DNA from 3 places in the Microbacterium murale genome. Region 1 is predicted to be linked to each of the others. Evidence: predicted binding sites of a transcription regulator. Region 1 holds the regulator's gene; each other region holds the start of a gene.
What was found. The regulator LexA, encoded in region 1, represses DNA repair genes until DNA is damaged. The targets are predictions, from matches to a motif close to TCGAACANNTGTTCGA.
Positions count from the first base shown of each region.

Region 2: QFZ46_RS07535 (HNH endonuclease signature motif containing protein) is a predicted target of LexA. The motif match lies at 3,296-3,311, and genes of this name have one in related genera.
Region 3: QFZ46_RS09950 (HNH endonuclease signature motif containing protein) is a predicted target of LexA. The motif match lies at 1,190-1,205, and genes of this name have one in related genera.

Region 1 is NZ_JAUSXK010000001.1:289,567-297,438, reverse strand. It holds gene QFZ46_RS01515 (DUF2510 domain-containing protein) at 1-342, opposite strand, end outside; gene ftsE (cell division ATP-binding protein FtsE) at 477-1,529, shown strand; gene ftsX (permease-like cell division protein FtsX) at 1,526-2,440, shown strand; gene smpB (SsrA-binding protein SmpB) at 2,510-2,986, shown strand; gene QFZ46_RS01495 (S9 family peptidase) at 2,991-4,850, opposite strand; gene lexA (transcriptional repressor LexA) at 4,969-5,655, opposite strand; gene QFZ46_RS01485 (LysM peptidoglycan-binding domain-containing protein) at 5,964-6,338, shown strand; gene QFZ46_RS01480 (histidinol-phosphate transaminase) at 6,352-7,446, shown strand; gene hisB (imidazoleglycerol-phosphate dehydratase HisB) at 7,443-7,872, shown strand, end outside.
Region 2 is NZ_JAUSXK010000001.1:1,534,399-1,542,270, forward strand. It holds gene QFZ46_RS07520 (DUF1349 domain-containing protein) at 1-1,766, opposite strand, end outside; gene QFZ46_RS07525 (helix-turn-helix domain-containing protein) at 1,947-2,729, opposite strand; gene QFZ46_RS07530 (nuclear transport factor 2 family protein) at 2,841-3,194, shown strand; gene QFZ46_RS07535 (HNH endonuclease signature motif containing protein) at 3,333-4,808, shown strand; gene QFZ46_RS07540 (sulfurtransferase) at 4,848-5,690, opposite strand; gene QFZ46_RS07545 (cell division initiation protein) at 5,719-7,149, opposite strand; gene QFZ46_RS07550 (acetylxylan esterase) at 7,396-7,872, shown strand, end outside.
Region 3 is NZ_JAUSXK010000001.1:2,017,209-2,025,080, forward strand. It holds gene QFZ46_RS09940 (FecCD family ABC transporter permease) at 1-256, shown strand, start outside; gene QFZ46_RS09945 (ABC transporter ATP-binding protein) at 293-1,054, shown strand; gene QFZ46_RS09950 (HNH endonuclease signature motif containing protein) at 1,237-2,487, shown strand; gene QFZ46_RS09955 (helix-turn-helix domain-containing protein) at 2,517-2,795, opposite strand; gene map (type I methionyl aminopeptidase) at 2,845-3,633, shown strand; gene QFZ46_RS09965 (SRPBCC domain-containing protein) at 3,713-4,201, shown strand; gene QFZ46_RS09970 (ArsR/SmtB family transcription factor) at 4,198-4,515, shown strand; gene QFZ46_RS09975 (TetR/AcrR family transcriptional regulator) at 4,571-5,137, shown strand; gene QFZ46_RS09980 (DHA2 family efflux MFS transporter permease subunit) at 5,226-6,650, shown strand; gene QFZ46_RS09985 (glycoside hydrolase family 2 protein) at 6,780-7,872, opposite strand, start outside.

The sequences.
Region 1 (7,872 bases):
GGTCGGCATGAAGAACGGGATCGCCACCACCGCTACCACCACGATGACGACGGCGGCTCCGATCAGCCCGAAGATCAGCCCCTTGCGAGACCGACGGGCTCCGGTCGGTGCGGGCGTCGCCGACGGCACTCCTCGGTGGTCGAGTGCGACCGCAGGCATCGTCGGAGCCATCGTGGTCTGCGGGGGCAGGACGAACGGGGGCGCGAACGCGGGAAGCGTCTCGGCGGTCTCCGCCACAGGGGCGGGCACAGGGTCGAAGACATGCTCGGTCCATCGGGCACCGTCCCACCATCGCTGTCGCCCTGAACCATCCCCATACCAGCCGGCAGGTGCCGTCATCATGCTCCCCTCCGGCATCCCGGATGCATCTCGTCAGGTCATATATAGCAGGATGCGGTCGCATACCGTCGGCATGGTGATCTGGGCGGGGTGTCGCTCGCGGCGAGCGAGGGGCGCGCGCTTAGGCTCGTAAAGCCATGATTCGGTTCGAGAACGTCACCAAGCGCTACCGCGGCACGAAGCGACCGGCCCTCGCCGGCGTCGACTTCGAGGTCCAACGGGGCGAATTCGTCTTCCTCGTCGGTGCGTCGGGTTCAGGGAAGTCCACCTGCCTCCAGCTCATCCTGCGAGAAGAGGTCCCTTCCGCAGGGCGCGTCGCCGTGCTCGGCCGCGACCTGCGTTCGCTGGCGAACCGTAAAGTGCCCTACTTCCGCCGCCATATCGGCTCGGTCTTCCAGGACTTCCGTCTGCTCTCGACCAAGACCGTGTTCCAGAACGTCGCCTTCACCCTGCAGGTGACCGGATCCTCCCGCGGCTTCATCCAGCAGGCGGTGCCGGAGGCGTTGGCCCTCGTAGGGCTGGACGGCAAGGAGAAGCGGATGCCGCACGAGCTGTCCGGCGGAGAGCAGCAGCGCGTCGCGATCGCCCGTGCACTCGTGAACCGTCCGCAGGTACTGCTCGCCGACGAGCCGACCGGAAACCTCGACCCGGCGACCTCCGTCGACATCATGCAACTGCTGGCGCGGATCAACGCCGGTGGCACGACCGTGCTGATGGCCACTCACGAGGCCGCGTTCGTGGATCAGATGCAGCGCCGAGTGATCGAACTCCGCGACGGTGAGATGGTGCGCGATGAAGTGCACGGCGGATACGGCGATCGGTCGATGATTCCGCAGCTCGTGCCGGAGCAGGAGCGGGGCGCCGCCGCGACGGCCGCGCTCACCGCGGTGCAGGAGGTGCAGCGTCAGACGGAGTCGCTCGAGCCGCTCACCGCTGAGATGATCGCGTCGATGAGAGCGGCGCGGAGCGCCGCAGGCGCTCCGGCTGCCGAGACGAATTCTGCCGCTGACACCCCCGCATCCGCGCCGGCCGCAGAGCCCGCGCCGGCCGCAGAGCCCGCGCCGACCGCTGTCGGCCCTCGCACCCACCCGATCATCCTTCCGGAGGTCGACGTCGCCGAGCTCGGAGTCGCCGACCGCCTCGGGCTCGCGGATAGCGGCGACGACGAAGAAGTGGGGCCGACATCGTGAGAGTGGGGCTGATCCTCGCCGAGGCCCTCGGGGGCCTCCGACGCAACATCTCGATGGTGATCTCGGTCGTGCTCGTGACATTCGTGTCGCTCACGTTCGTCGGCGCGGCGATCCTCATGCAGGGCCAGATCAGCACCATGCGCGACTACTGGACCGAGCGTGCCCAGGTGTCTGTCTCGATGTGCTCGACCGTCTCGACGGGCGAGAGCTGTCTCGATGGCGCCGCCACACCGGAGCAGGTCGACCAGGTGCGCGCAGAACTCGAAGGCGATCCGCTCGCCTCGCTCATCGGCGACCTCCGATTCGAGAACAAGGCAGAGGCCTACGCGAACATCACCGAACTCCTCGGCGAAGAGCAGGCGAGTGTGCTCACCGAGGAGCAGATGTCGGAGACGTTCTACGTCACGCTCAAGGACCCCGGTCAATCGCAGGTGATCGTAGAGGCTTTCGCCGGCATCAACGGTGTCGAGGAGGTGCGTGACCAGCTGCAGTATCTCGATCCGCTGTTCTCCGCTCTCACCGTCGCGACCTACATCGCCGTCGGCATCGCGGTACTCATGCTCATCGCCGCCATCCTGCTGATCGCCACGACGATCCGATTGTCGGCGTATGCGAGACGCAAGGAGATCGGGATCATGCGCCTGGTGGGCGCCTCGAACCGATTCATCCAGACGCCGTTCGTGCTGGAGGGCGTGTTCGCCGCCTTCATCGGCTCGGTGCTGGCCAGCGCCGCCGTGGTCGCCGGCGTGCACTTCGGCGTGAACGGCTATCTGAAGGGCCGGGTGCCGTTCATCACCACCTGGGTGACGATGCAGGATGCTGCGCTCGTCGTGCCCGTACTCATCGGCATCGGTGTGCTTCTTGCTGCGCTGTCGGCCGGCTTCGCGATTCGTCGCTGGCTGCGCACCTAGCATCCGTCTGCGTCGTTGTAGACTGATGGGCTGTCGTGCGTTCGGCGCGGCACGGATCAGGAGAGCATCATGCCCAGGGAACGCGGGGAGAAGGTCGTCGCGACCAATCGTCGCGCACGTCACGACTATAACATCGAGAAGTCGTACGAGGCGGGGATGGTGCTCACCGGCACCGAAGTGAAGTCATTGCGGCAGGGCCGCGCGAACCTCAGCGATGGGTACGCGTTCGTCAAGGGGAATGAGATCTTCCTCGACTCGGTGCACATCCCCGAGTACTCGCAGGGGCACTGGACGAATCACTCGGCCAAGCGGATTCGCAAGCTGCTGCTGCACCGCGAGGAGATCGAGAAGCTGCAGCATGCGGTGTCCGCAGGCGGGTACACGCTGATCCCGCTCAAGCTGTACTTCTCGGACGGGCGAGCCAAGGTCGAGATCGCTCTCGCGAAGGGCAAGCGCGAGTTCGACAAGCGCCAGACGCTGCGTGAACGCCAGGACACCCGAGAGGCCCAGCGCGCGATGCGCCTGCGCAATCGCGTGGGGGACTAAACCTCTACAGCTCGGGCTGGAAGTCGAACACTTTCCCGAGGAAGCGCAGCTCGCGCTCGAGCGCGTCGATGATCGTCTCCGCGCGGCGGAACCCATGCCCCTCACCCGGGTAGACGACGTACTCGTGCGGGATGCCTCGTGCCGCCAGCGCGTCGCGGATCGACTCCGACTGCGATGGCGGGACGACGCGATCATCGGCGCCCTGCAGCAGCAGCACAGGCACATCGATCTGCTCGACGTGGGTGAGCGGGGAGCGGTCGATGTAGACCTGTTCGGCAGCGGGCAGCGGGCCCACCAGGCCGTCGAGGTAGTACTTCTCGAAGTCGTGCGTGTCTTCGGCCAGGGCGCGCAGGTCGGTCACACCATAACGACTGATCCCTGCGGCGAACACGCCACCGCGCACGAGTGCCGCGAGCACCGTCCATCCTCCCGCTGAGCCGCCGCGGATCGCGATGCGACTCGGATCCGCACGTCCGGATTCGGCGAGCCCGCGCGCGGCGGCCAGCACATCGTCGACGTCGGTGATTCCCCATTCGCGGTCGAGCCGCTCGCGGTAGGCGCGGCCGTAGCCGGTCGAGCCGCCGTAGTTCACATCCAGCACGCCGATGCCGCGGCTCGTGTAGAACGCGATGGCTGCGGAGGCCGCCCCTGCGACGTGCGCGGTCGGACCTCCGTGCACGAAGACGATGTACGGCGGAAGCTCTGCGTCTGGCGCTGCGGCATCGGGATTCGCCGGCGCGTAGTCGAAGGCGTGCACCGGCCCGTTCGCGCCCTCGAATGCGATGCGGGAGGCGGGCGGCATCCACGCTTCATCGGAACGTATGCCGCCTCTGATGCGTTCGACGGCTCCCGAATCCACGTCAACGGTCCACAGACCTGCGCTCACGTTCGCTCCGCCGCCGGAGAGCAGCACACGCGTGCCGGACGCGTCGTCGATGCTGACGTGAGCAGTGGCCGGCACATCCAGGCGCTTCTCTGACCCGTCGCTCCCGATCAGCACGACCTCGTCCGAGCCGTTCGTGCGCACGGCGACGATGCGGCCGTCGGCGAGCGGCTGGTACCAGCGGTTGCCCAGTACCCACAGGCCGTAGCCTGTGTCGGCGTCGGCCGGTGCGATGGCCTCCGGCATGGAAGCCTCAAGCCCGTCCATCCGCCGTCGATACAGGTTCCAGCGGCCGGTGGGATCGTCGGCGTAGACGAGCTCTGAATCGCTGATCCACTCGGGCTGCAAGGCAGCATGAGCGCGGGTGTCGGCGAAGACGTCGCCGCCGACGTTGGTGATGCTGAGCATGGCCTGCTGCCATGGCATCTGGCGTCCGCTCCACTCGACCCACGCGATGCGGGTGCCGTCGGGGGAGAGCGCGGGGTGGGCGAAGAACGCGCTGCCCTGGACGAACACGCGCATGGCGTCCGCGTCGGCAAGACCGGAGCCATCTGTGGGGATCTCGACGATGGCGCGCCGGTGCGGTTCCACAGACAGATCCTCGCGCACGGCGAGAAGGCGCCCGTGCTGCAGACGGAGTCCGCCATGGTTCGGACCCTCGGGTGTCAACGGCTCCGGCTCCGCGCCCGGCCGCATCCGGTACACGCGCTGGTCGCCGGCGTCGACGAAGAACAGCGTGCCGTGAGCATCCGCCGTCCACGCGCCGCCGCCGTACTCGTGCACTCGCGATCGCGCACTCCAGGGCTCGGGCAGCAGCACGTCGCCAGTCGAACTGCGCACCGTGACACGACCGCCCTCGGCGGGCACCGACTCCCCCCACCAGATCTCGTCGCCGACGAAACGGGCACCGTCGATGCGCGGGGCGGATGATGCGATATCGGCGGCGTGGAAGGGGGACGGCCAGGTTCCGTACGGCTGCATGCTTCGAGCCTAAGCGGCGTCTGCCGTGTGCAGCCGCGTGGACGTCGTCGCCGTCTGATGTCCGAATGACGAAGAACCGCCCCTCCGAATCCGGAGGGGCGGTTCTTCGTGGATGCCGTCAGACCGCGCGCAGCACCGCGACGATCTTCCCCAGCACAACGGCGTCGTCGCCGAGGATGGGCTCGAATGAGGAGTTGCGGGGGAGGAGCCAAGTGTGTCCGTCGCGCTGGCGGAACGTCTTCACAGTGGCTTCGCCGTCGAGCATCGCCGCGACGATCTCGCCGTTCTCCGCCGTGTTCTGCGTGCGCACGACGACCCAGTCGCCATCGCAGATGGCGGCGTCGATCATCGACTCACCGGAGACCTTGAGCATGAACAGATCGCCCTTGCCGACGAGCTGGCGGGGGAGCGGGAAGATCTCCTCCACCTGCTGCTCTGCCGTGATCGGGATACCGGCGGCGATCTGACCGACCAGCGGCACCATCGCCGCATCGCCGACCGGAGTGGCTGAGTCGGCGGGGTTCTCGCCGCTGGTGCCGGGCAGGTCGATGAGTACTTCCATGGCACGGGTCTTGCCCGGGTCGCGGCGCAGATAGCCGCTCAGCTCCAGCTGCCCGAGCTGGTGGGTCACGCTCGAAAGCGACTTCAGACCGACGGCGTCGCCGATCTCGCGCATGCTCGGCGGATAGCCGTGCCGTGCGATCGAGGTCTGGATGACCTCGAGGATCGCCAGCTGCTTCGCGCTGAGGTTCTTGCGCCGACGGGTGCGCGGGGCCTCAGGGCTGGGGACGGAGATGTCGCTCATGGGTGCTCCTTCGTGCGCGCTCACGGTGCTGATCGTCGTGTCCACGGCGCTCATCTTCGAATGTCGGTGGCCCGTGGTGTGGTGTTCGTATCGAAACCGTATCCGAGAAACACACCGAAACGGAAGATCTGTTCGAGCGTGTCGGTAAATTCAGCGGGTGGGTTTCGAATAGGTCTTGACAGATGTTCGAATTCGAAGATACATTCGGTACGTAGCTTCGCATTCCCCGCTCCCGGCCGAGCGGCGAATGCGAACGCTACGCCAAAAGGCGAAAGTCCAGAGGCAGCCAAGAGGCAGAGGAGAGTCACATGAGCACCATCAGCATCAGCGCCCCCGCAGTCCCTTCCGTACGTGCAACGTCCAGTGCTTCGACGCGACTGCGACTGACGGCACGCGGACGTCGGCTGCTGGTCGCCCTCGCGGCGCTCCCCCTGGCTGCAGGGATCGGGTTCGCTGCTCTCAGCGGCGGCTCTGCTCTCGCTTCCGGCGAGGCAGTGGAGACCACTGACTTCGACACGGTCACGGTGATGCCCGGCGACACGCTCTGGGCGATCGCCGAAGACGTCGCCCCCGGAGAAGACCCCCGCACGGTGATCAGCGAGATCGAGAAGCTCAACGCGCTCGGCGGCGGTTCGCTGCAGGTCGGCCAGCAACTCGCGATCCCCGCGGAGTACGCCGACTGAACTCCGCGTTAACATGGGGAGGGTGACTGTCTCACTCAGCGACCTCCCCCTTCGCGACGATCTTCGCGGCCTCACCCCCTACGGCGCACCTCAGGCCCCGCTGGCCGTCGCGCTGAACGTCAACGAGAACACCCATCCGGTTCCGGATGAAGTGGCGAGCGACATCCTCGACGACATCGCCGTCGCGCTGCGTGATGTGAACCGCTACCCCGATCGGGAGTTCACGGCGCTGCGTGAGGGATTCGCCGAGTACCTCGGCCACGACCTCGACGCGTCGCAGATCTGGGCGGGCAACGGTTCGAACGAGGTGCTGCAGCACATTCTGCAGGCCTTCGCCGGACCGGGTCGAACGGTCTTCGGCTTCGCACCCACCTACTCGATGTATCCCCTGCTGGCGCAGGGCATTGGCGCACGTTGGACAGCCGGCAGCCGTCAGCCCGACTACACGATCACCGCCGAGGACGCGGTGGCTCAGGTGATCGAAGCTGACCCCGACGTGATCATGCTGTGCACTCCGAACAACCCCACGGGCACTCCGCTCGGGCTTGATGTGGTGGAGGCCGTCTACGAGGCCTCCCGCGGGATCGTGGTGGTGGACGAGGCATACCAGGAGTTCGCGCCCCGTGAATCGGCATCCGCTCTCACTCTGCTCGAGGGACGCCCTCGCCTGGCCGTCTCGCGAACCATGAGCAAGGCGTTCGCATTCGCCGGTGCGCGGGTCGGGTATCTCGCCGCCGATCCGGCGTTCATCGATGCGCTGCGGCTCGTGCGGCTGCCGTATCACCTGAGCGCCCTCACTCAGGCGGCCGCCGTGGCTGCATTGCGCAATGCGCCGACGATGCTCGGCATGGTCGACGACATCATCGAGCAGCGTGATCGGATCACCGCGACCCTCGAGGCGCTCGACTACGAGCCGCACGAGTCGTGGTCGAACTTCGTGCTGTTCGGAGGAGTGGCCGATCCGCAGGCGACGTTCCATGCCCTTTACGAGCGGGGAGTGCTGGTGCGTGACGTCGGCATCCCGAATCACTTGCGCGTCACCGCGGGGACCGAGGCGGAGACCACGGCATTCCTGGACGCGCTGGCCTCGATAGGATCGGCGTCATGAGCGTTTCCCGCACCGCCACTCGTACCCGCAGCACGTCTGAGTCGACCGTCGAGCTCGAACTCAACCTCGACGGCACAGGGCAGAGCCACATCGATACGTCGGTGCCGTTCTTCGACCACATGCTCACGGCCTTCGCGAAGCACTCGCTCACCGATCTGACGGTGCGGGCCTCCGGTGACACGAACATCGACGCCCACCACACGGTGGAGGACATCTCGATCGTGCTCGGGCAGGCGATCCGTGAAGCGCTGGGCGACAAGTCCGGCATCTCCCGTTACGGTGACGCGCTCGTGCCGCTCGACGAGGCGCTCGCACAGGCGGTCGTCGACATCAGCGGGCGTCCTTATCTCGTGCACTCGGGCGAACCGGCGGGTTTCGAGCACCACCTCATCGGCGGCCACTTCACCGGCTCACTCGTGCGTCACG
Region 2 (7,872 bases), 1.2 Mb from region 1:
TTCCCGTGACCGTTCCCCGGGCCATTCCCGTAACCGTTCCCCGGGCCATTCCCGTGACCGTTCCCCGGGCCATTCCCCGGCCCGCTCCCGGGACCAGAGCCGTCCTCGCAAGCGGCAAGTTCATCCTCGCTCGGCGTGAACCGCAGCCAGTCGAATCGTGCCTCGGCATCGGGCGCGCCTGCGACACCGCGGAAGGCCGACACTCCGATGCCGGTGGCCGCGAGCACGTCCGACTCGATCGGCTGGCCGATGCGGATGAACTTCTGGCCATCCGTGGACAGAGAAGCCGTCACCCATTCGCCGTCACTGCTCATGCGCAGCCACACGGTGCCACCCATATCCGCCGGCGGGAAGACGCTGTCCTCCCACGTCCACGTGTCGAAGCGATCCTTGCCGTTGTTCTTCCAGGTGAAATCGAGCCGCTGGCCCTGCTGTGCGTACGACCAGACGAGCTTGGCGTTGTTCAGGTCGTCTCGGTAGAGCACGAGTCCCGCCTGCTGGTACTTGGCCACCGGCGCGTAGTCGAGCTCGGTCGTGACCTCCCACGCCCCACCCGGAACGGCCAGTTGCGGGATGGTCGCACCGTCGATCGAGGTGGTCGGGGATGACATCACCAGATCACCGTCTTCCACACGCTGACGATTCTCGCCGTCGCGGACGACAGTCCACGCCTCGCCCAGCGCCTCGCCGTCGAACTCGTCGGAGCCCTCGCCCGCGCACAGTTCGTACAACGGGTCCTCGGGATGCGTGTTGAGCGGATCCCTCGTGCCTTCGGGGTCGAGCACCGCGTGGGCGATGGTCGTGCCGCTGCGTCCGCCGATCTCGAAGATCATGTGGGTGACGCCGTCCTCATCCACGATCTGCGGCGAGGATGTGCGTCCTTCCTCCGGCGGGAACGGGCTCGGGATGTACAGCGGCATCGGGTCGCCGACGCTGCGAAGGTTCTCGTCGAGCTTTTTCGCGAAGATCGTGCCCGCGCTCGATCCGTAGAGCACATACTGCGTGCCGTTCCACTCCCAGATCTCGGGTCCTGCGACGTTCGTCCCCTCGACCGCGGTCGGCTCGACCACCCACCCCGGCTGCGCCTCCCAGTTGATCAGGTCGTGGGAATAGGCGAGCCCGATGCGTCGCACGTTCGAGGTGTCGTTGACCATGAAGAACATCGCGTGCTCCCACCCGTTCTCCGGGAAGGGGTTGGCGAAGATGCGGTTGTACGAGGTCTCGGTGGCGTTCTGCCCGAACTGCTCGGTCGTCATGACGACGCCGCCGTAGTCGAAGTGCACGCCGTCCGTCGACGTGGCGTAGCGATCGGTGTCGTTCTCGCCGTGGAAGTAGAGGAACACCTGCCCGGTGTCCTCGTTCCACACGGCATCTGGTGCGGACACATGCGAGACGTCGTAGATGCCATCCCAGACATTCGACACGATCGGATTGACATCGTGATGGGTCCACGGCCCGTCGAGCGAATCGGCGTACATGAGGTTGATGCCGCCGGGGGCGTCATGCGGAGCGAAGTAGACGTACCACTCTCCGAGAGGGTTCTCGAGATACTCCCCCGCGTGGAACACCGACGGGAAGATGAACTCGTTCCCCGGATTCCAGGTCTCGTCCGTGAATCGATCGATGATCGGACCCTGCGTGGTGAAGACCGGAAGTTCGTCTTCCGGTGCAGCGGATGCCGCGGTCGACGCCGTGCCCGCGATGAACGCAGTGGCGACGAGCGTCAGCGAGACCGCTGCCGCGGCGATTCTCCGTCGAATGGCCATGGACTTGCTCCTCTCGGCGCCTTCATCGGCGTCGCTCAGGCAAGGCGCCCGCCTTGCTCACAGCGCCTGATCGTACCCACGCCCAGCGGTCGCGGTCACGGCGATAATGCGCATTATTTGGCGGTGCGGAGCATTTTCGGTGCAGGCTGCGCGGGAACGGCGGGCGGAAGCGATGCAGATCTACGCCCGTTTGAGCGCGTCTGCCGTCGCGGCATCGGCCGGGTAGAACGCCTCGATGTGGAGATCGTCGACGGTGACGTCCACCGCTGAGACGACGGACGCGGCGATGCTGAAGAATGACAGTTCATCGTCGCCGACCCCCAGACGCAGAGGCACGACGACATCACGAGGCGCCGCCCGCTCTGCGTCCGGCCCCGGGTAACCGCTCGCCTCTTCGAAGAGCTCACCCAACTGCGCGTCTGCGGTTCGCTCGAAACGATGACGCACCTGGCCGAGCAGGAATGCCCTCCACTGCCCGAGGTTGCGGATACGCGGCGCCAGCCCATCCGGGTGCAGCGACAGTCGGACGGCGTTCACGGGCGGTTCGACCAGATGATCGGCGCAGCCGACGAGGAGGAGATCGGTGGCGGCGTTGCGATCCACCACGTTCCACCACCGATCCAGCACGAGGGCGGGATGGGGCATGTGGGCGTCGAGGAGCAGCCGGAAAGCATCGGCGACCGCGTGCAGTTCGGGCGATCGCAGATCGCGCTCCAGGTACTTCGGCGCGTATCCGGCGGCCAGGAACAGTCCGTTGCGCTCACGCAGAGGGATCTCCAGCGACTCGGCGAGACGATCGATCATGCCCGGCGTAGGCCTGGACCGACCGGTCTCGACGAAGCTCAGATGCCTCGTCGAGACATCCGTGTCCATTGCGAGCTGCATCTGCGTCAGCCGTCTTCGCTCACGCCAGCCCTTGAGAAGCGCACCCACCGGCGCGTCGGTCTCCGTCGTCATCGTCATGTTCCCGACTCTATCCACCCTTCGTCACCGGATGATTACCTCCGAGGTAATCGACGCGATGACCTCCGTGCGATCGACTGGCGTCATCACAACACCGACAGGAGAAACACCATGAACGACATCGTGAACGCATACCTCGACACATGGAACGCCCCGACGATCGCCGCCGGGAAGGAGCTTCTCGAACGGCACTGGTCGGTCGATGCGACATACGTCGACCCGCTCGCAGAGGTCAGCGGACGCGAGGGCATCAGCGCCGTCATCGCTGCCGTCCACGAGCAGTTCCCCGGTTTCGTGTTCAGTCTGGTGTCCGGGCCAGACGCTCACCACTCGCAGACGCGCTTCCAGTGGGGGCTCGGTCCCGCTGGTGCAGAGCCGATCATCATCGGCTTCGATGTCGTGACCCTCGACGAGGACGGACGCATCCGCAGTGTGATCGGCTTCCTCGACAAGGTACCTGCCTGATCCGTGGACGTCGGAGGGCGCAGGCATCCTCCGCGCCCTCCGACAGGTCCGCCTGAGTCGTTCAAATACTCGACGGTACTTATCCACAGACTCCAAGTCTGTCGTATAAATGTCCGACCCGGGGTGTTCAATGGAATCATGCACAAGGTCGTGGAGCAGCTCAAGGGTCTCGAGGACTCGCTCAATGCTGTGGCGCGCGGTGCCTTCGCCGATGAGGTGATCTCCGAACTTTCGAACGCCGATCTGGCCGAGCTGCTGGTGACGTGCGGGCGGATGCAGCGCCGAATCGAGGGCATGCAGATCGAATCGACAGTGATGGTCGTCGAGCGGTCGGCGCCCATGTACGACGACCGGATCACGCTCGCCTACGGGTGCTCGACTCCGGCAGATCTGCTGCGGATGCTGACGTTGTGCGACACTCACGCGGCACGACGCATGGTGCGCGCGGCACGGTGGATGCGTCGAGAGCGCAGCGTGACCGAGGGCTGCTTCCTGCCGGCGTACCCACGGTTGCGCGACGCGATGGTCGCGGGCGACATCGGAGTCGCGGGACTGGTGTCCGCAATCGCACCGTTGGAGCAGTCCGGGCCGCGCATCCTGGAGGCGGAGCTGCAGGAGGCCGACCGGCAGCTCGGGGCGTTCGCCCGGGGGATCGACTCCGTGACCGATTCGGAATCGGATGCTGTGAGCTCAGGGCCCCTTCCGACGCCTGAGGAACTCGGATTGCTGTCGCAGGTGCTGGTGGCATATCTCGATCAGGACGGCGCAGAACCAGAGGATCAGCGCGCGGCGCGCAGGCGCGGCCTCTCGATCGGAGCACTGCGTGAGGGAACTGTGCCTGTGCGAGGCGAGTTGCTGCCGGAGGTCGCCGGGCAGTTGCAGCTGCTGCTCGATGCGCAGCTGAACCCGCGAGTGGAGGCACCGGAGGAAGCACCAGGAGTGCACTTCGTGCCGTCCGACGAGTTGCCGGACGAAGACCTCGCGCGCGCCGATTCGCGCACCCGCACTCAGAAGCAGCACGACGCGTTCGCGGCGATTCTGAATGCAGCCGCGAGCTCGAACCAGATGCCCACCCTCGGCGGCGCGGCACCCACTCTTGTCGTCGCGATCGATGCTGCCGACTACGCGACCGGCAAGGGCTGGGCGCAGGTGCTGAACACCGGCGCATTCATCCCCGCACGTGTGGCCGCGCAGACCGGCTGCGCGGGAAGCATTCAGCGCGTGCTCTTCGACGACAACGGACGAATCGTCTCGATCGGCACCTCAGCGCGCATCTTCAATGCTCTGCAGCGGCGAGCGATCACGCTGCGTGACGGCGGCTGCATCATCCCTGGCTGCACGGTCCCCGCCACCTGGTGCGAGATCCATCATGTCCGCGAGCATGCGGACGGCGGGCCGACGCATACCGACAACGGTGTGCTGCTGTGCTGGTGGCATCATCGGAACCTGCACCTTTCCGAATGGCGGATCCGCATGCGTGATGGGGTCCCCGAGGTGCGCGGACCGCGATGGTGGGATCCGGATCAGATCTGGCGAAGCGCGGGCAGGGGGCGGTCACCGGCCAGCGGTCGCTCACGAGAACGCGAACGCCGTCGAGAACCCGCCACCGCCTGATCGGGCGGACGGCGAATGGGCGCAGGGCGCGGGCTGCGGCTACTCCCCCGTGGCGACCGGACGATCTGGAGTGTTCGACCACTGACTCCAGGAGCCGTGGAAGATCTTCGCGTCGATGCCCGCTTCGGCGAGCACCAGCGCGGTGTGCGCCGCGGTGATGCCTGAACCGCAATAGGCCGCCACCGGCGTGCCGTCGGTGATGCCGGCATCCGCGAAGTTCTTCTTGAGCGACTCGAGATCGAGCAGGGTGCCATCGCTCGCAACATGCTTCCCGGTCGGCAGGTTCACGGCTCCGGGAATGTGTCCAGCGATCGGGTCAAGCGGCTCGGTCTCGCCACGGAAACGCTCCGGCGCCCGCACGTCGAGAAGCACACCGGATGCCGGGAAGGCAGCAGCCTCGTCGATCGTCAGGCTGTCGCCGGCGATGTCCGTCAAGGTCACCGTTCCAGGCGAGTACTCCATCGAACCGCTCTCGATATCACCGCCGGCGTCCTTCCAGGCCTGCCAACCTCCGTCGAGAACCCGCACGTCGACGCCACCCTGGCGCAACAACCACCACGCGCGTGCCGCGGGCAGCCCGCCGGCATCGTCATAAACGACGACCACGTCACCGTCGTCGAGACCCCAGCGGCGCGCAGCGTCCTGCAACTGCGCGGTAGTCGGCAGCGGATGCCGCCCCTCGTCGGGCCGACCGTGCCGCGTCAGCTCCTGCTCGAGGTCGGCGAACACCGCCCCGGGAACGTGCCCCTGCAGGTACTCCTCCCGACCGTCGGGCTGCACGCGACCGCCCGGAACGCTCAAACGCCAGCGCACATCGATCACACGCACGGCGTCATCGCGCACCAGCTCGGCCAGCTCGTTCACACTCACCAGATGGGACATGATCCCAGGCTACGACCTCGAGCCGGAGTCAGCTCTTGGCGTCGTCGCCCTCGTCTTCGTCCTCATCGGCGGACTCGTCATCAGCGTCTTCGTCATCGTCGGACTCGTCGAGGTCGTCCTCTTCACCCTCGGGTGCCAGCTCGATGAACTCGTCGCCCTCTTCGAGCACGTCCACGTCATCTGCATCATCCGTGTCGCCGTCATCCGCAGCATCCGATCCGAGCACGCCGTCGGGGCGGATGAGCTCGCGAACCTCTGCCATGAAGCTGTTCAACTGCTGCTGCTGCCAGCGCAGCTGACGGGTGCGGTCCTCTGCGTCGCGCAGCACCTCGGTCGTGTGGCCGGTGACCGTGCTGACGATCTTCTGCGCCTTCACACGCGCGCGCTCGAGAGTCTCGCGGGCGCGCACCTGAGCATCGGCTTCGATGGCCTGAGCCTGCGAGCGCATCAGACGCTCGTAGTCGTCGGCCTTCGCGGAGATGCGCTTGGAGTGCTCGAGGGATGCCGCGACCTGCTCATTCGCGTCGGTCGTGATGCGCTCGGCGTGGGCGACGGCCTGGTTGTGCAGCAGCAGGAACTCCTGCTGAGCGTCGTCCTGGCGGCGGGTCAGGGTCTCTTCGAACTCCAGCACGCGTGCGTTCATCTCGCGCACCTCGCGCTCAGCATCCGCTCGCTGCTGGCTGGTCTCGCGTGTGACCATGGAGCGCAGCGCGGCCGATCCCTTCTCGGCCTCGGTGCGAACCGTCGCAGCCTCCTGCTCGGCCTGGATGACCTTCTCGGATGCGTGCGCCGCCTCGCGCTGGATGGTCGCCTCGTGCGCGGTGTACTCGGTGTCGATCCGCAGACGCACCTGATCGGCGTCGTGCTGCGCCTGCGCGGTGATGCGGTCGACCTCTGCGGCGAGCTCGACCCGACGCGACTCGGCCTCTTCCCGCGCGGCTTCGAGCAGACGCTCGGCCTGCACCGCGGCGTTCTGGATCAGGACGGACGCCTGCTCCTCTGCGACGCGAAGCACGGCCTCGAACTGCAGACGCGACCCCTCGGTCTCCGCACCCGTCTTGGGAGCATCCACGAGCTCGCTCGTCAGCGTCGCGACCTGCTGCTCGGCATCGTCGGCCTGCGCGCGAGCCGCGGCGAGGTCGGCCTCCAGCGCGGCGACGCGTTCTTGATTCTGCGCCTCGAGCTCGGCGATGCGCGCTTCGCTGTCTGCGAGCGCCGCCGAGACCTCGGACCGCACCGATTCGACATCGCGGCTCACACCAGCGCGGGCCTCTGCGAGATCAGCGTCCGCGCGCTGCACCTGCATCCGCAGACCGGCGAGCGCGGCATCCACTTCACCGCGGTCGTAGCCGCGGAAACCGATCGTGAAGTTTCCCTGCTCCCGGGGCTGCCCCTGGGCCAGCTGATCGAAGAAGTCGGCCCCGTGCTCGTCGACGTTGTTCTCGGCGGAGTTGCTCACAGGGGGAGACCTTTCTGGAGGATGCTCACCGCTCAGCCTTCGTGACACACAGCATCAGAGAAGGAACGACGGCTTGCACAATGGGGGGAGGAAAAGCGAGGTGCGAACTCGGTACTCAGCCTAATGATTTCGCCTGCCATCCGGAACCGGAAGATGCTCATCGGCGCAGCCGGATGCGTGCGCCGTTGCGGCGCCGGCCGGTCACGCGGATAAACTGCCGCCGACCCCCGATAGAAGGATGCCGCGATGCCGCGTTTCGATCTGCCCATTGAGGAGCTCCGCTCCTACCGCCCCGAGGTCGCGGAGCCCGCCGACTTCGATGACTTCTGGGAGCAGACTCTCGAGGAATCACGTGCGGCAGCGCAGCCCATTCAGCTGCGACGCATCGATTCCCCCCTCCAGTCGGTGGAGGTGTACGACGTGACTTTCAGCGGTTTCAACGGCGACCCTGTGGGCGGATGGCTGCTGTTTCCCGTCGACACCGATGAGCCGCTGCCTGCAGTGGTGGAATTCAACGGGTACGGCGGTGGCCGCGGCCTGCCGCACGAGCGACTGGGATGGGCGTCGTCCGGATACGCGCACTTCTTCATGGACACTCGTGGACAGGGCAGCAACGGAGGCACCGGCGGTGTCACTCCCGATCCGCATGGCTCGGGACCGGCCGCTTCCGGGTTCATGACCCGCGGGATCGAAGACCCGAGCAACTACTACTACCGACGGGTC
Region 3 (7,872 bases), 1.7 Mb from region 1:
GGCCGCAGCTGTCGCAGCATCCGGAGCGATCGGGTTCATCGGGCTCCTCGTCCCGCACGTCGTCCGGTTGCTCGCCGGTCATACGCACCGGATGCTGTTGCCTCTGTCGGCATTAGGTGGAGCGATCTTCCTCATCTGGGTCGACGCCTTCGCACGCTCGGCGTTCGCCCCGCACGAGGTCCCCGTCGGCGTCATCACCGCGCTGCTCGGCGCACCGGTCTTCGCTATCGTCCTGCGCAAGGCGGCACGGCGATGACGACGTTGACGGCTCACGAGATCGTCTGGTCGGTCGATGGCAAAGGGCATCCTCGATGGAGTCTCGCTCGAGGCGCGCGCGGGAGAAGTACTCGGCATCCTGGGGCCGAACGGCGCCGGCAAGACCTCTCTGCTGCGCATTCTCGCCGGTTTACGTCGGCCGGATGGCGGGACGATCACGCTCGACGGCTCGGATCTGCGGGCGATGAGGCGCCGCGCAGTCGCGCGCCGCCTCGCGATCGTCGAGCAGTCGCCGGAAGTGCACGATGACATCACCGTGCACGAGACCGCAGCCCTCGGGCGCACTCCTCATCGCGGCACATTCGCCGCGCTCGACCGTGACGATCACTCGGCGATCGAGCGCGCGCTCCTGCTGACCGGAATGGGGTCTTATCGCTCGCGGACCTGGCGCAGTCTCTCCGGGGGTGAGCAGCAACGGGCGCAGCTTGCTCGTGCGCTCGCGCAGGAGCCGGACGTGATCGTGCTTGACGAGCCCACGAACCACCTCGACATCCGCTACCAGCTGGACGTGCTCGGCCTCCTCTCCTCGCTCGAGATGACGGTTGTCACGGCGCTGCACGATCTCAATCTCGCGGCGCGCTTCTGTGATCGGGTCGCGGTCCTCCACGCCGGTCGAGTCCGCGCGTCGGGGCTGCCCGCAGATGTCCTCACGGTCGGACTGCTCCGCGAGGTGTACGAGGTCGACGCCGTGGTCGAGACCTCACCCCACACGGGATCGCTCGTGGCAACCTATCTCGGCGGTTCGGAAGATCGCGCCTCGCGGCGTTCGGGGGTTTGAGTCTGCGCCCTGCGGCCCCGATCATGGCCCGGTTCGCCGCTGGGGACCGCGGTTGTAATAGTAAATATATACGAAGAAATGTCGTCAGGGCGGCCGCGCGTTCTTCAACCAGAGTCAGGTTTGCGTCACTATTAATCGAACTTTTGTTCGACAAATGGACCACTCTGCGGTAGTCTTAAGGCATGTCGAAGTTGACCGGTCTGCACGAGGCGATCTCCCGCCTCGACGTGGCGTGGGCGGATGCTGGCGACTCGAACGACCTTTCGAGGGATCAGCTGATCGCGGTCACGAACGCGATCGGCTTGTTGCAGCGTCGACTGGATGCGGTGCACGTGGGCGTGGCGGCGGGTGTCGCCAGCGAATCGCGTACGGAGCTCGGTGCAGATTCTTTGGCGAAGCAGCAGGGTTTCCGCACTCCGGCGAAGTTGATCGCCGCAGCCACGGGCATGTCGACAGGTGATGCCATCCGTCTCATCAAGGTGGGCGAGGCGACGGCGGTGCGCACGGATCTTCTGGGTGCCCGGTTGCCGGCGAAGTACCCACTGGTGAGCGAGGCGATGGCGGCAGGAACTCTGAGTGCGCAGGCGGCCGCGTTGATCATCGGGGTGCTGGAGCGGTGTCGTATCGCTGCCGGGCCGCAACAGACGGCGGAAGGGGAGAGGCTGCTTGTCGATGCTGCGCCCGGACTCGCGCTCGATGAGATCCGCCGGCTCGTGGTGCGGGTCGAGGCATGGCTCGACCCTGATGGTGTCGAACCGCGAGAAGACGAGCAGCGGGGCAAGCGGTCGCTCACGTTCTTCGAGCGCGGCGGGCGGTTGCATCTCAACGGGAACTTCGATGTCGAGACCGGTGCGCCGATCGTCGCCGCGCTTCGCGGATACGTGAGCGCGGCATTCGCTGCTCGCCAGGACGCCCCCGATCCGGACGCGCCCGATGCCGATCGTCGCACGGTGCCGATGCTGCACGTCGACGACCTGGAATCCGCCACTGGCGCCGCGACGATCGACGGCATCGACCAGCCGATAAGTGCAGCCGCTGCCCGACGGATGGCCGCCGACGGCGGGGTGATCCCCTGCGTCCTCGGTGGAGACAGCGAGATCCTCGACTGGGGTCGGAAGAAGCGCTTCTTCACCAAGGCGCAACGCCTCGCCCTCGTCGAACGCGATGGCGGATGCGCCATGTGCAACCTCCCGCCCGAAATGGTCAAGGCCCACCACATGCGATGGTGGGAACGCCATCACGGACGAACTGACCTCTCCAACGGAATCCTCCTGTGTGAGAGCTGTCACCATCGCATCCACGACAACGGATGGGACATCCATATCGACGGCACAGGTGTGAACGCGCGGGTCTGGTTCATCCCTCCCGCTCACGTCGACCCTGCACGCACTCCCAGACTCGGCGGACGCGCACGCTTCGATATCGCCGCGTGAACATCTGCTCCCTCGCGGGTAGACCCGATCTAGGTATTCAACGGCGCGGGAACACGCGTCGGCTCGGGCAGGCTGATCTCGCGCCAGACCGTATCGAGCGAGAGCCCGAGCGCATGGGCGATCGCAGCGATGGTCGGGAAGGCGGGTGTCGCGACGCGGCCGGACTCGATCTTGCGCAGCGTCTCGGGCGACACTCCTGCATCGAGTGCGACGTCGAGCATCGTGCGTGCACCCCGTGCCTGGCGCAGCATGGTGCCGAGGCGTTCTCCTCGTTCGATCTCTGCGGCAGAGAGCGGCATCCTGACCATCATGATTCCGATTCTAATACCGGTATAACAACACCGGTATAGTTATTGGATGATCGAGATTCTGAACACCGACGAACTCGCCCGAGCGAAGAGCACCGGTGCGCTGGTCGCCGACATCCTGCAGGAGATGAAGCGCCGCAGCGCGGTCGGCGTGAACCTGCTGGACATCGACCGATGGACCAGGGAGATGATCACCGAAGCCGGCGCGCAGTCCTGCTACGTCGACTACGCGCCCTCATTCGGGAACGGTCCCTTCGGCCACTACATCTGCACGGCTGTCAACGATGCCGTGCTCCACGGAATGCCGCACGACTACGCGCTCGCCGACGGCGATCTGCTGACGCTCGACCTCGCCGTCTCGCTCCGAGGAATCGCCGCGGACGCTGCCATCAGCTTCGTCGTCGGAGAAGCGCAACCTGCGGAGAGCCTGGCGATGATCGCCGCGACCGAGCAGGCTCTGGCGGCGGGGATCGCGGCGGCCAGGCCTGGTGCCCGGGTCGGTGACATCTCCCGCGCCATCGGGACTGTCCTCAAGGCGGCGGGGTACCCGATCAACATGGAGTTCGGTGGCCATGGCATCGGGTCGACAATGCATCAGGATCCGCATGTTGCGAACGCCGGACGGCCCGGTCGCGGATACGTATTGCGACCGGGGCTGCTGCTCGCGCTAGAACCGTGGGTCATGGCCGACACCGATGAGCTCGTCACGGATGCCGACGGGTGGACGCTTCGGAGTGCCACCGGATGCCGCACCGCTCACACTGAGCACACGATCGCGATCACTGCGGACGGTGCGGAGATTCTCACCCTACCTAGTGCAACTGGAGGGTTGCATTAATCGGAATTAGGTGCAACCATGAGATTGCAGTTGGTCGATCGGCCAGCGAAGAATCTCGAAAGGAACCATCATGGTGAGCATGACCGAAAACCCGGCATCCATCGTCGACGAAGACGCATTCACGGTGCGGCGCAGCATCCGCATCAACGCACCCGTCGAGAAGGTGTGGCGCGCGATCACGCAGCCCGAGTACATCTCCCGCTGGTTCGGCCGCACCGTGCTCGACGGTGTCGGCGTCGGAGCCGCCGGAACGATGACCTTCCCGGACTACGGCTCCATCCCGCTGCGGGTCGAGGAGTGGGATGAGCCGCGCGTGGTCGCGTACCGCTGGAACAACGACGACGCGCTCGGGAAGCTTCCGGACCGCGTTCAGGAGAAGGGCTCGACCGTCTTCACGTTCACGCTCGATGAGATCGATGGCGGTACGCAGCTCACTGTCGTCGAAGCCGGATTCGAGAACACGTCCGATCCGCGCGTGAACCTCGAGAGCCACCGCACGGGTTGGGATGAGGAGCTCGACAAGATGGTCGCCCTGGTCGAGAAAGACGCAGTCGAGGCCGACGAGTGAGCGCAGACACCCTGGCTCCCATGTTCGCGGCACTCGCGGATGAGACGCGGTGGAGCATCCTGCAGGCGCTCGGAGAGGGGGATGCTTCGGCATCCGCCCTCGCCGGGCGTCTCCCCGTCAGTCGCCAGGCGATCGCGAAGCACCTCGCGGTGCTGCAGGAGGTCGGCCTCGTCGAGCCGATACGCGCCGGCCGCGAACTGCGATTCCGCGTGATCGGTGCCGAGCTCAGTGTCATCGCTGAGCGTCTCGACGTGATCGGGCGCGGCTGGGACCGCCGTCTTGCATCGATCAAGGAGATCGCCGAAGAGCTGTGATCGGGGATCGGCTCTTGCTTGTAATCCAAGGATCAGTGAGTGTACAGTCACTCATATGGTCACGGCTCGCAGCTCAATCCTCTCCACGGCCGACGCGCGGCGGCCCATCGTCGCAGCAGCGGCGCTGGCGGAGTTCGCGCGCGGCGGCTACTACGCCACGACCGTCGCCGATGTCGCCCGGGAGGCGAAGATCTCCCCCGCGTACGTCTTCAAGCTCTACTCCGGCAAGGAAGCGCTCTTCGTCGCAGCCCTCGAAGCGTGCTTCGATGCGATCATCGCGGCCCTCGAAGAGGGGGCGGATGCTGCAGTCGACCAGACGCCTGAGAACATCCTCGACGCGATGGGCGATGCGTACGCGCAGTTGATCAGCGACCGAACTCTGCTGATGCTGCAGGTGCACGCGCAATCGGTCGCCGAGATCCCGGTCGTGGGGGAAGCTCTTCGTGCCGGACTTGCGCGCGTCACGATGTTCGCGAAGAACCGCTCCGCCGGGGCGGATGACGATGTGCAGCGCTTCATCGCCTATGGCCAGCTGTGCCATCTCATCGTGACGACCCAGCTCGACGGCCGCCCCGAAGAGTGGGCCAGGCTTCTCGCCAAGGGAATGAGCCACCCGGCGTGATCGCATTCTGTGCTGCCCAGATTCTTCTTTGCTCAAAAGAGTGAGTGATGAATCACTCAGTCAGTATCCAACCGAAAGGAATGACATCATGAACACGCTCTCGACCGTCGTCCGCCCGACGATCGCCGCACCACGCAGCTCCCGCCGCTGGGTCGCCCTCAGCTTCCTCGCTCTCGCGCAGTTCCTCGTCGTGCTGGACGCCTCCATCGTCAACATCGCTCTCCCCGTGCTCGGGCGGCAGCTCGGCATGGACACGGTCGCCCTCACCTGGGTGATCACCGCATACGTGCTCGCCTTCGGCGGGCTGCTCCTTCTCGGCGGACGTCTTGCCGACCGATACGGTCACCGCCGCATCTTCCTGATCGGCACCGCTGGTTTCGTCGTAGCATCCGCGCTCGCCGGCCTCTCGTTCTCGAGCGAGATGCTGCTCGTGGCACGAGCCCTGCAAGGCGCGTCCGCCGCGCTCCTCGCCCCGGCCGCCCTCGCCTTGCTCACGCACCTCTTCCCCGACGCGAAGGAGCGCACCAAAGCACTCGGCGTCTGGGGCGCAGTCGCAGGGATCGGATCCGCGGCCGGCGTGCTGCTCGGCGGCATCCTCACCGCGACGCTCGGCTGGCAGGCGGTGTTCTTCGTCAACGTGCCGATCGGTGCGATCGTGCTGGTCGCGATTCCGCTTCTCGTCACTCGTGACGGCGAGCGAGCGGGCGGACGCCTGGATGCGGCCGGTGCGGTCACGGTGACCGCGGCGCTCGTCGCTCTCGTCGGGGCGTTCAGCGCCGTGGAGCAGCTGGGTTTCCTGCACCCACTGCCGCTCGTGCTCTTCGCGGTCGCCGTCGTGCTCGGCGCCCTGTTCGTGGGGCGCGAGCGACGCAGCGCCGAACCGCTCGTGCCGCTGGCTGTGTTCCGCAACCGCGACATCGCGCTCGGCAATGTCGTCATGCTGCTCGGCGCCGCCGCCATGGTCGCCCTCTTCTTCGCCCTCTCGGTGTACATGCAGGCCGTGCTCGGCTACGACGCGCTCACGGCAGGCCTGTCTCAGCTGCCGCTCGCCGGCGCGCTCGTGCTCGTCGCAGGCGTCGTTCCCGCGCTGATCGGCCGTCTGGGCACGAGGCCAATCCTCGCCACGTCGCTGCTTGTCTTGGCCGGCGGGCTGGTGTGGCTCGCGTTCGCACCATCGGATGCCGTCTTCCTGACTCAGCTGCTGGGGCCGTCGCTGCTCATCGGCGTCGGACTCGGCGGTGCGTTCGTCGCAACGACGCAGCTCGCAGTCGAAGGAGTCGAAGGCGGTGAGGCCGGTCTCGCCGGCGGTCTTATCAACACCAGTCAGCAGATCGGCGGCGCCGTCGGTCTCGCCGTGCTTGGCACGATCGCGGGCCTGCGGACTGCGGCACTGGAGGCGAGCGGTGCATCGCCGGCCGATGCACTCACCGGCGGGTTCGCGTGGCTCTTCCTAGGGGCGGCCGCGCTCGCGATCCTCGGGGCGGGAACCGTGGCGGTCTGGCGGCGCCGCTGAGTCCGGTCGCCGCAACTGGGCCCGCGCGCGCTGTCTGGATCAGGCAGGCGCGCGGGCATCAGTCCTTGCTGGAATGCAGGCCTCTTCTGCCACGGCCCGGTGCGCAGTGATATGCGGCATCCACGATCGCTAGGCGTGCCCCGGCTGCTCCACGCCCACGAACTCGCCGGCCCGCGCACCGCGGCGATTCGGCGCCTCGACCTCCGCCGCATCCAGGTAGGCGCGCGCGACGACATTCTCATCGGCATCCGTCGCCCAGATCAGGAATCGACCGGCTCCGTCGCGTGCGGGCACGGCGAGATGCACAGCATCTGAGAGCACGAAGGGCGCGACGTCGACACGTGAGGTCGACACGACGTCAGTCGACGGAGCGCTACTGGCCGAGGGGATGCGCTCCATCGGTGAGCCGGCCGGGACCCACGCGCCGTGGACCAAAAGGGAAAGCGCCGAATCTCCATGATGCGAGACATGCACGTCGATGCCGAACGCAGTCACCGGAAGCGCGAGGTCTGCGCCGGCCCGTTCGGGCACGAGGTCCAGTACGAGCACCGTGTCCGCGTTCACGTCGGCGGGGATGCAGCCGCCCCAGTCCTTGGTGCGGCGGTCCTCGGTCAGCAGCCCCGCGCACTCGTGCTCGACGTCGGAGAACTCCGTGTAGACGTAACCGGAGAAACGGTCGTGCCGACGCAGTTCCTGCGTCTCCCACCGCAGGTGCCACGCGCGCTCGAGACTCGTGAAACCTTCGCCGTATTCGCTGTTCAGGATCGGCACGCCGGACCGCGGGAAAGACGATGACCCGTAGAGCGATTTGTCGACGATGAAGTCAGGTCCGAGCCGCACGGGGAACTCCTCGCGCGTGCCTTCGGCGAGATCCGCAACGACCTGCTTCCAGGTCGCGATGTCGGGCTCGTAGTAGTGCCAGTCGACGAGGTCGCTGCGCACGTGCGCCCAACCGGAATTCTCGACGATCGGTCGAGTGTCATCGAGGGTGCGCAGCAGGTCATAGGCGCGCTCGGCCGCTTCGGTGCGTGCCGCACTGCCGGGAATGTCCCAGTCCAGGCCCCACTCCTCGTTGTAGAGACCCCAGATGACGATGCTCGGGTGGTTGCCGTCGCGCTCCACCATGGCCGGAAGCTGAGCTTCGAACGCCACCGCCGCAGCGTCTGAGAAGCGACTCGGGCAGGCGGGCTCCGCCCAGACCAGCATCCCTGTGCGGTCCGCC